4 regions of the Streptomyces vastus genome follow, and region 2 is predicted to be linked to each of the others. Evidence: riboswitches for the same ligand, from Rfam matches in the RefSeq annotation. Region 2 holds a riboswitch; each other region holds the start of a gene.
What was found. Region 2 has a riboswitch for cyclic di-AMP ahead of ABD357_RS15840 (C40 family peptidase). Riboswitches for the same ligand answer to the same signal wherever they lie in the genome.
Positions count from the first base shown of each region.

Region 1: it holds a riboswitch for cyclic di-AMP, as region 2 does, so the genes downstream of both, ABD357_RS33925 (transglycosylase family protein) here and ABD357_RS15840 (C40 family peptidase) in region 2, are expected to answer to the same signal.
Region 3: it holds a riboswitch for cyclic di-AMP, as region 2 does, so the genes downstream of both, ABD357_RS19350 (LysM peptidoglycan-binding domain-containing protein) here and ABD357_RS15840 (C40 family peptidase) in region 2, are expected to answer to the same signal.
Region 4: it holds a riboswitch for cyclic di-AMP, as region 2 does, so the genes downstream of both, ABD357_RS38715 (M23 family metallopeptidase) here and ABD357_RS15840 (C40 family peptidase) in region 2, are expected to answer to the same signal.

Region 1 covers NZ_BAAASJ010000104.1:204,589-206,783, forward strand. The annotation lists gene ABD357_RS33920 (transglycosylase family protein) at 1-638, shown strand, start outside; cyclic di-AMP (ydaO/yuaA leader) riboswitch at 844-1,012, shown strand; gene ABD357_RS33925 (transglycosylase family protein) at 1,017-1,712, shown strand; gene eno (phosphopyruvate hydratase) at 1,981-2,195, shown strand, end outside.
Region 2 covers NZ_BAAASJ010000032.1:144,831-147,025, forward strand. The annotation lists gene ABD357_RS15830 (ATP-dependent Clp protease proteolytic subunit) at 1-184, shown strand, start outside; gene ABD357_RS15835 (hypothetical protein) at 192-503, shown strand; cyclic di-AMP (ydaO/yuaA leader) riboswitch at 874-1,039, shown strand; gene ABD357_RS15840 (C40 family peptidase) at 1,043-1,516, shown strand; gene ABD357_RS15845 (DUF6328 family protein) at 1,595-2,146, shown strand; gene ABD357_RS15850 (LysE family translocator) at 2,169-2,195, opposite strand, start outside.
Region 3 covers NZ_BAAASJ010000036.1:229,768-231,962, reverse strand. The annotation lists gene ABD357_RS19355 (hypothetical protein) at 1-161, shown strand, start outside; cyclic di-AMP (ydaO/yuaA leader) riboswitch at 791-941, shown strand; gene ABD357_RS19350 (LysM peptidoglycan-binding domain-containing protein) at 946-1,683, shown strand.
Region 4 covers NZ_BAAASJ010000118.1:255,256-257,450, reverse strand. The annotation lists gene ABD357_RS38715 (M23 family metallopeptidase) at 78-986, opposite strand; cyclic di-AMP (ydaO/yuaA leader) riboswitch at 989-1,152, opposite strand; gene ABD357_RS38710 (alpha-galactosidase) at 1,454-2,195, opposite strand, start outside.

The DNA of each region.
Region 1 (2,195 bases), on a different contig from region 2:
ACACGGGCCTGGCGCAGGACTCGCCCACGCCTACCCCCACTTCGCCCACCGAGGCGGACTCCGGATCGGGCTCCGATTCGGGGCAGACGTCAAGTGACGACCCCGTAAAGGGTGATTCATCCGGTAGTTCCGACTCGTCCGATACATCCGCTGATTCGGGATCATCCGGTACGTCCGGGTCGTCCACCGGTACCTCGCAGGATTCCGGCGGCGACTCCACCGCCGAATCACCGAGCCCCGACAGCTCGCCCAGCCCGCCCACGGGCGCGACGAATGAGGGCGACTCGGGTAATTCCGGCCAGAACGCCGACTCTTCGAGCGGCGAGAGTGAGAGTACGAACACAGATGAGGGCACCGGCCGCCATCGCGGTGGCGGCGCCGAAGAGGATGCCGATGCCTCCCGTACGGACGACTCCGGCGGTCGGCATGCCTCGCGTGCGGGCGGCGGCTCACGCGATGCGGCGGGCGTCGCGGACGGCTCGTACACCGTCCGTTCCGGAGACAGCCTCTCGGCAATCGCCGACTCCCTTGGCCTCCAAGGCGGATGGCCCGAGTTGTACTCCGCGAACAAGCGCACTGTCGGCGCCGACCCGGACCTCATCCTCCCCGGTCAGCGCCTTGAACTCGGCACGGACTGAGAGGTGTGCAAGGTGCCGAACCGGGCCAAAAGTGGCGGCAGTTCGGGCTGGATGTCCGGTTTGGTGAAAGTGAGACATGGATCTCAAAGGCCCTGATCGTCTTTGAAATTCGGCGGATCGCATGTTTACGGTCGTGACCGCTCGCCACAGCGGGCCCCGACGGATGTCACGCCGAATCCTGCCAACGTCCGTACGGGAACAGTCGTCGCGTAAAGCGCCGTAGGCAGGAGCGGGGGACCCAAGGTAAGTGCCGGGCCCGGTCGTCGAGACCAGGTGCGGCTTGGGGTGAAGTCGTGCGGAGCGATCCGCACGGCCGGGCAACTCACCAGGCCCGAACCCGACAGCTCACCTCGTAGGCGTCGGTGAGGGGATCTCTTCATGCTGCTTTCCGGCAAGGGCAAGCACCGTCGCCCGTCCAAGACCACCCGCATAGCCGCGCTCGCCGGTGTCACCGGTGCCGCCATCGCCGCCCCGCTGATGGTGTCGGGTACGGCCTCCGCCGCCACCGCCTCCGAGTGGGACGCCGTCGCCCAGTGCGAGTCGGGCGGCAACTGGTCCATCAACACCGGCAACGGCTACTACGGCGGCCTGCAGTTCTCCGCCTCCACCTGGGCCGGCTACGGCGGCACGAAGTACGCCGCCACCGCCGACCAGGCCTCCAAGGCCCAGCAGATCGAGATCGCCGAGAAGGTCCTCGCGGGCCAGGGCAAGGGTGCCTGGCCGGTCTGCGGCAAGGGTCTGTCGAGCGCCGCGTACACCGGCGGCGGCTCCTCGGACTCCGGTGCCGCTCAGGAGAACACCCAGCAGTCCCAGCAGCAGAGCGCCCCGGCCCAGGAGGAGCGCGCCTCCCGCTCCGCGGACCGCCCGGCTGCCAAGAAGACCGTCACCACCCCGACCGGCAAGAAGGTCAAGAAGGGTGACGGCGAGTACAAGGTCGTCAAGGGTGACACCCTCAGCGAGATCGCCACGGAGAACGACGTCAAGGGCGGCTGGCAGAAGCTGTTCAAGCTGAACGACGACATCGTCGACAACGCGGACGTCATCTACCCGGGCCAGCAGCTGCACCTCAGCTGAACTGAGCCCCGGCTCAGCTGAAGCCCGGCCCCCAGAGCGGCTGAGGCTGAGCCCCCAGCAGTCCCGCCCCGGTGCGTGTTCCCCCGTACGCACTGGGGCGGGACTTTTTGTTCCGTTCGGAAACAATTTACTCTCGGTTCGGTCCATGAGAGGGGCGGACGGCTGGCCGATCGCCCGGAGCCGGTTAGGCTCGTCCTCGCGGAGCCGCCGCGGCTTCGCGCTGTGCGGGCCCAGCGGCCCGCGTAACCGCGTCACATCCCAGAAGGAGATGCTCGTGCCGTCCATCGACGTCGTCGTAGCCCGGGAAATCCTGGACTCCCGAGGCAATCCCACGGTCGAGGTCGAGGTCGGCCTCGACGACGGCAGCACGGGTCGTGCCGCCGTTCCGTCCGGCGCCTCCACGGGCGCCTTCGAGGCTGTCGAACTCCGTGACGGAGACGCCAACCGCTACCTCGGCAAGGGTGTCGAGAAGGCGGTCCTCGC
Region 2 (2,195 bases):
GATGCGCACGCGCAGGATGCTTGAGGAGATGCTCGCCCGGCACACCGGCCAGAGCCAGGAGCGGATCAGCGCGGACATCGAGCGGGACAAGATCCTGGAGGCACCTCAGGCAGTGGAGTACGGGCTGATCGACCGCATCATTGCGAGCCGTAAGACCTCGCTCGCCGCACCCGGCGCGAGGTGAACGGCGGATGCTCCCACCCGAGTTGCCCCCGCTGCCGGCACTGACCCGGGCGGAGGGTGAACTGGTCGACCGTTATCTGGAGGTGCTCGATCTCCTCGGCCGGATCAATCCGGCGAACCGCGGCGACACCTATGGCGGGCTGCGCGCTGCACAGGCACTGGTCACCAAGACCACCGCGCTGCGCGATGCGCTGAACCTGATGCACCAACGCGGTGAGCACGAGCTGCACGCACCGACCCTGACGCGGGCGTTGCGGGTCCTCGACGGTGAACGCCGGGCGGCCCGCGTCACCTTGCCGCCGGAGACCTCCGACATCTGACACCCACCGAGCGGCCCGGGGGCTCCACAGGCGACTGACGGGGCGTCCGGGCAAGAGGTGAAACGGACCAAATGACGTACCCCTGAAAGGAGTAGACGGAGGTACGTTCAAAGGCCCGTGCAACTTGCGCAGCGCGTGTACTCAAACACCGGAATCAGACATTCCGGTGCTGGTACGAGGGTCCTCTACCCCCTCGACGCTCGTCCGACAGCAGCCCCGTCCACCCGAACAGGTGAGTGGTGAGTAAGCCCACAAACCACCGATTCCGTTCGGACTTTCCGACATTCATGCGTCAAGATCCCTTCCGACGACAAGCCCCCGCCGCAGCGGCGGGGCGGTCCGGGCGGACGCCGAGTCCTGCCGCCGCCCGGATGACGGGTCGACAGAAGTGGATCGGCAGGAGTGGAGGACCCAAGCACGACGGGCCGCCGGAGACTTCCGAGTGGTCCTTGGGGTGAAGCCGCACACCGCGGCCGGGCAACTTCGCCAGCCCGAATCCGACAGGTCATCCTTCACAGGCGGCTGACGAAGGGTTGCGCATGTCTGCGCTCAATCGTGTCCCGTCGCTGTTGACCAGGGCCGGTACCGCATCGGCTCTCACCGTCGCCGTTGTCGGCGGCAGCGTTGTTGCCCCCGGTCTCGCATCCGACGCCGAAGCAGTAACCCCAGCGAAGAAGGCACTTCAGGTAGCGGCCTCCAAAAAGGGATCCCCCTACAAGTGGGGAGCCACGGGGCCCAAGCGCTTCGACTGCTCCGGGCTCACTCTCTACTCGTTCAAGAAGGCGGGGAAGAAGCTGCCCCGTACGGCCGCGCAGCAGTACAACAAGACGCGCCACATCTCGGCTTCGAGCCGCAAGCAGGGAGATCTGGTGTTCTTCCACTCGGGCCGGAACGTGTACCACGTCGGCATCTACGCCGGGAAGGGACGGATCTGGCACTCCCCGAAGACCGGGGACGTGGTGAAGCTGCAGAAGATCTGGACGAAGAGCGTCTGGTACGGCCGGGTCAGGTGACGCGCGTGGGGTGGCGGCGGTCATCGCCGCCACCCCACGGGGCGTGATTCGGGCGGCTGACGGGTTACTCATGGATCCATGGCCCAGCAACCGCCCAGCGACCGAGAGCCCGACGAGCGACGTCCGGGCGACGAGCGTCCGTACGCCCAACGGATGGAGCGGCGCGAGACGCCGCTCGAGCGCGCCGACCGCAACTTCATCGAACTGCTCCAGGAGCTGAGGGTCACCCAGACGGGCGTACAGATCCTCTTCGCATTCCTGCTGAGCCTCGCGTTCACCCCGCGCTTCCCGTCCCTCAACTCGGTGCAGCGCGCCACGTACATCACGACGCTGCTGCTCGCGGTGCTGTCCTCCGTGCTCCTCACGGCACCGGCCGCCCTGCACCGCCGGCTGTTCCAGCAGGGCGCCAAGCCGCAGATCGTGGCGGTCTCCTCACACCTCGCCCAGATCGGGATGGGCGTGCTGGCGTTCGCGCTCACCGGCTCGGTCCTGCTCGTCGTCGATGTGACGGCGGGCCGCCTCAAAGGGATTCTGGCCGGCGCGGCCACCATGGTGATCTGCTTCGGCCTGTGGGGGCTCGTGCCGCTCTTGATGAAACGGGCCGGCGGCAGGAGCCCGGACGATTCCTGAGGCCTGCCGGCCGGCCCACGGGTCAGGTCAGCACCGTCTCGAGAACGAG
Region 3 (2,195 bases), on a different contig from region 2:
CGGAGGCTCTGCCCGGGGACCGCAGCGTCGATCCCCTCACGCTTCAGATCACGGCGGGGCTCTTCCTCGTGACCGGCTCATCCCTCTTCTATGCCGGGCAGCGGCGACGTTCCGACGGCGACCTGGTGGCGAGGGAACTGCGCAAGGTCCGGCGTTTGTGACGTCCGGGCGAGGTCTCGGTCGACTGTGCCGGGCAACGGGGCAGGGGGGCGTCCGGAGTCGCATGGACAGCCCACCTTCAGGGTCGTCGACCGTGCCGCTGCGGCGGCACGGTTGGGCAAGGTGAAATTGGTGTATCAGCTACGAATGTTACACATTATGGGCGATCTGTAACGTTTGTAGATCTACGTGCCGGTGGGTAGTCGACATGCACCACGTGCGTATACGCGGCCAGAGGCGAGCTTCGTCCGATATTCGACCTTATGCGGCAGCCTGCTTCCCGGACGCCGGTGCTCCGGCCTCCACTTCAAGCTCAACGTGGGACAACCCCGCAGAATGTAATGCCCGAGTTGCCTACATTGCCGCTTTATTCAGGCTTAGTGGTGCTTGATCGCGTGAATTGGGTCACGTTCGGGTGGATTGGGTGTTGAGGTGGCGCCTCGGCAACTTCCGCTTTGCGGTACGTAAGTTGAAGGTTGCGTTCCGGAATAATCGGGCGATTTCCCCCTCGTTTCGACGAGTTCATAAGGGGCGGACCGGGATTTCGGGGCTTGTTTCGGGTGTGTGCTCTCGCATACGTTCTCGTCGATCCGGGCGGAACGCCGAATCCTGCCGCCGCCTCGGAACCCCATTCATCCACGCGCTGACGGCAGGAGCGGGGGACCCAGGTAAGTCGCCGATCCGGGCACCGGAACGGCTTGGGGTGAAGTCGCGCTCATCGTGCGGCCGGGCATCTCCCGCCCGAACCCGACAGCTCACCTCGCAGGCGCCGGAGAGGAATTCGCCATGCCCGCACGAGGTAAGCACCGCCGTCCGAAAGCCCGCCGCATCGCCCGCGTCGTCGTCCCCGTAGGAACGGGCGGGGCCGCGCTCGCGCTCCCGTTCGTGGGGGTGACCGGCGCTCACGCCGCCCAGCCGGCGGCGCAGGTCGCACAGGTTGCGCAAGCCGCGGTTCCGCAGGTCGAGCTCGTCACGCACAAGGTGGTCAAGGGTGACACCCTGATCAGGATTGCGAAGAAGCGCACCACGAGCGGCGGTTGGCAGAAGCTCTACAAGGCCAACCGTGCGGTCATCGGTGACAACCCCTCGCTGATCAAGCCGGGCCTCACGCTGACGGTCGGTACGAAGAAGTCGGCCGCGAGCCCGGCGGCTGCCAAGTCCGCGGCGCCCGCTGCTGCCACCCCCGCCGCCGCGAAGACGTACACGAACGACCTCGACGGCTGGATCAAGGAGGCGCTGGACATCATGGCCCAGCATGGGATTCCGGGCTCGTACGACGGCATCCACCGCAACGTCATGCGCGAGTCGTCGGGGAACCCGCAGGCCATCAACAACTGGGACTCCAACGCCGCGGCCGGGACCCCGTCCAAGGGCCTCCTGCAGACCATCGATCCGACCTTCCAGGCCTACCACGTGCCCGGTACGTCGATGGACCCCTTCGACCCGGTCGCGAACATCGCGGCGGCCTGCAACTACGCCGCCGACAGATACGGCTCGATCGACAACGTCAACGGCCCTTACTGATCGGGCCTGGCTCGGCCTGCGACACGGCCATGGCCACAAGTGCCCCGTCCATGGGTCCATCCACCTGGGCGGGGCCGTTGGGGCCCATCGGTGGGAAATGCATTCTGAGGGCCTCGGCTTCGTCGGCTTGGACGACGACCTCGACGACCCGTGACCGTCACCGGCCGCAAGGCGGCCGGGGCCACCCGTTGACCGAAGCTCAGAAGCAGGCGAACAAGCTGGTCAGCCGCGAGCGTGCGGCCAACGAGCACGGCTTCGCCGACCTGATGAACTGGCGGATCCCCTCAAGGTTCGCATGAACGCCCGACACGCGACCGCCCTCATGCGACCGCGCTCCTGCGGGCTTTCCTCGTGCTGACGAACGCCGAGATCGAGCGCTGACGGACGATCACCTGCCACCGATCACGGTCGGCCCGATCATCCGGGCTCGAAGCGCCCATCCCCCTCGCCGTAACAGCAAGCCGGCCGGAATGCGCGTGTGTGCGGAATTTTGGAATCCACGCCCCTGAAGG
Region 4 (2,195 bases), on a different contig from region 2:
GGCCGGACCCGGGGATCAGGGGTCCGGCCTTCGGCGCGAGAGGAGACGCGATCCGCCCGCGCAGTGCGCTGGTGACGTCAGACGGAGACGCCGTGCGAGCGCAGGAACGCCAGCGGGTCCACGTCCGATCCGTAGTCCGGCGTGGTGCGGATTTCGAAGTGCAGATGCGGACCGGTGACGTTGCCGGTCGCGCCGGAGAGGCCGACCTGCTGACCCGCGGTCACAGACTGCCCCTGCGAGACGGAAAGGGACGAAAGGTGGGCGTACTGGGCATAGTGGCCGTCACTGAGCTTGATGACGACCTGGTTGCCGTACGCGCCGCCCCAGCCTGCGGAGACGACCGTGCCCGCACCCACGGCCTTGAGCGAAGTGCCGGTCGCGGCGGCGAAGTCGACACCGGTGTGGTAGCCGCTGGACCACATGCCACCCGACATCCGGTACGGGGTGCTGACGGTCGCACCCTCGACCGGCATGGTGAAGCCGCTCGAACTGCTGGGCGCCTCGGCCGCCTTGGCAGGCGCAGCCTTCTTCGCGGATACCTGGGGCGCCTCGGCCGCCTTGGGGGCCTTGACCTCGTTGGCGCCGGAAGGCGCGGCGGCCCTCTTGCCGATGGTCAGCTTCTGGCCCGGGTGAATGAGCCCCGGGTCACTTCCGACGACCTGACGGTTGTCCTGGTAGAGCTTCTTCCAGCCACCGCTGACATTCTGTTCGCCGGCGATCTTCGAGAGAGAATCGCCCGCCTTCACTTCGTACGTCCTGGTCGCGGCCTTCTTCTGCGCGGCGACCGGAGCGGACTCAACAGCCTTCTGGGAAACGGATTCGGCCTTATTGGAAACAGACGCGGGCGCGTTCTGCGGAGTAGCGGCCTGTGCGCCGGCCGCTCCCAGCAAAGGCAGCGCGAGAGCGGCGCCACCGGTCGAGGCAACGGCTATCGAGCGGGTGAAACGCGCGGACTTCGGGCGGCGGTGCTTACCCTTCGCGGGCATGGCGAATTCCTCTCCGGCGCCTACGAGGTGAGCTGTCGGGTGCGAGCTGGAGATGCCCGGCCACGCTTTCGCGCAGCTTTACCCCAAGCCTGTTCCGGAGACCGGAACAGGCGTTGTACCTGTGGGTCCCCCGCTCCTGCCGTGTACGGATCGGTGTGCGGATTACGGGCGGCGGCAGGATTAGGCGTCCGCCCGGATTGGTGGTGAACGTAAGCGACTAAGACGGACAGGGACAAGCTTTGGGTTCCCTATGTGCCCCATTCTCTTGATCCTTGACCGAAATCGCCGTCACACTCCGTGAATCACCGGTCTCCCGCCTTCTCGAAATCCCCTGTAAACACGCTTGAATTACGTGAACATGGCGACAGCGGACTGTCACGAATATGACGCTGCTCACGCATCACGGATTCAGGAGTAACTATTCCAGAGCGAGTTGGAATGAAGGCGCTCTAATACGGACACAACTCTCAGATGCGACGCAGGCGGAAAACTGCCGCATCAAGGTCGCCGCGCAAGCCGGTCCTCAGCCCGTGATGCAACAACACCGCACCTCTGCACACTTCGCCCGTTTCGAGGCATTCGTACACCGCCGCCGGGTCGAGTCCCCGCAGCCGTACGGGCGCCACGGGTTCGCCGTAATGCTGAGCCTGGAGCCAGGCAAGGACCACGGCCTGGTCCTCGTGGACGTACTGCACGGCACTCAGCCCGCCCTCCGGCGCCCGCAGCCGGTAGAGGTCGCCCCGCTGCACGACGGGCCGGATCTCCTTGTAGAGGGCCACCCAGTCCCGCGCCTCGGCGAGTTCCTCGTCACTCCACTCGGCCAGGTCGCCACCGACCCCGAGCACTCCGGCCATGGAGCTCACAAAGCGGAAACGCAGCGAACTCACGCGTCCGTTGAGCTGATTGTTCGGGCTGTCGGTGACCCAGGCGGCCATGGCCCGCGCCGGGTGGATCTGGCTGAAGCCGTGCTGGATGGCGAGCCGGTCGAGCGGATCGGTGTTGTCCGAGGTCCACACCTGGTCCGTACGCGCCATGACGCCGAGATCGATCCGGCCGCCACCGCCGGAGCAGGACTCGAAGGCGACACCGGGGTGCGCGGCCCGCAGCCGGTCCAACAGGCCGTACAGGGCGTGCACATGGTCGACCCACAGCCGCTGCGGATACGCCTCACCGGGCCAGCCGGCGTCCGTGAAGCAGCGGTTGAAGTCC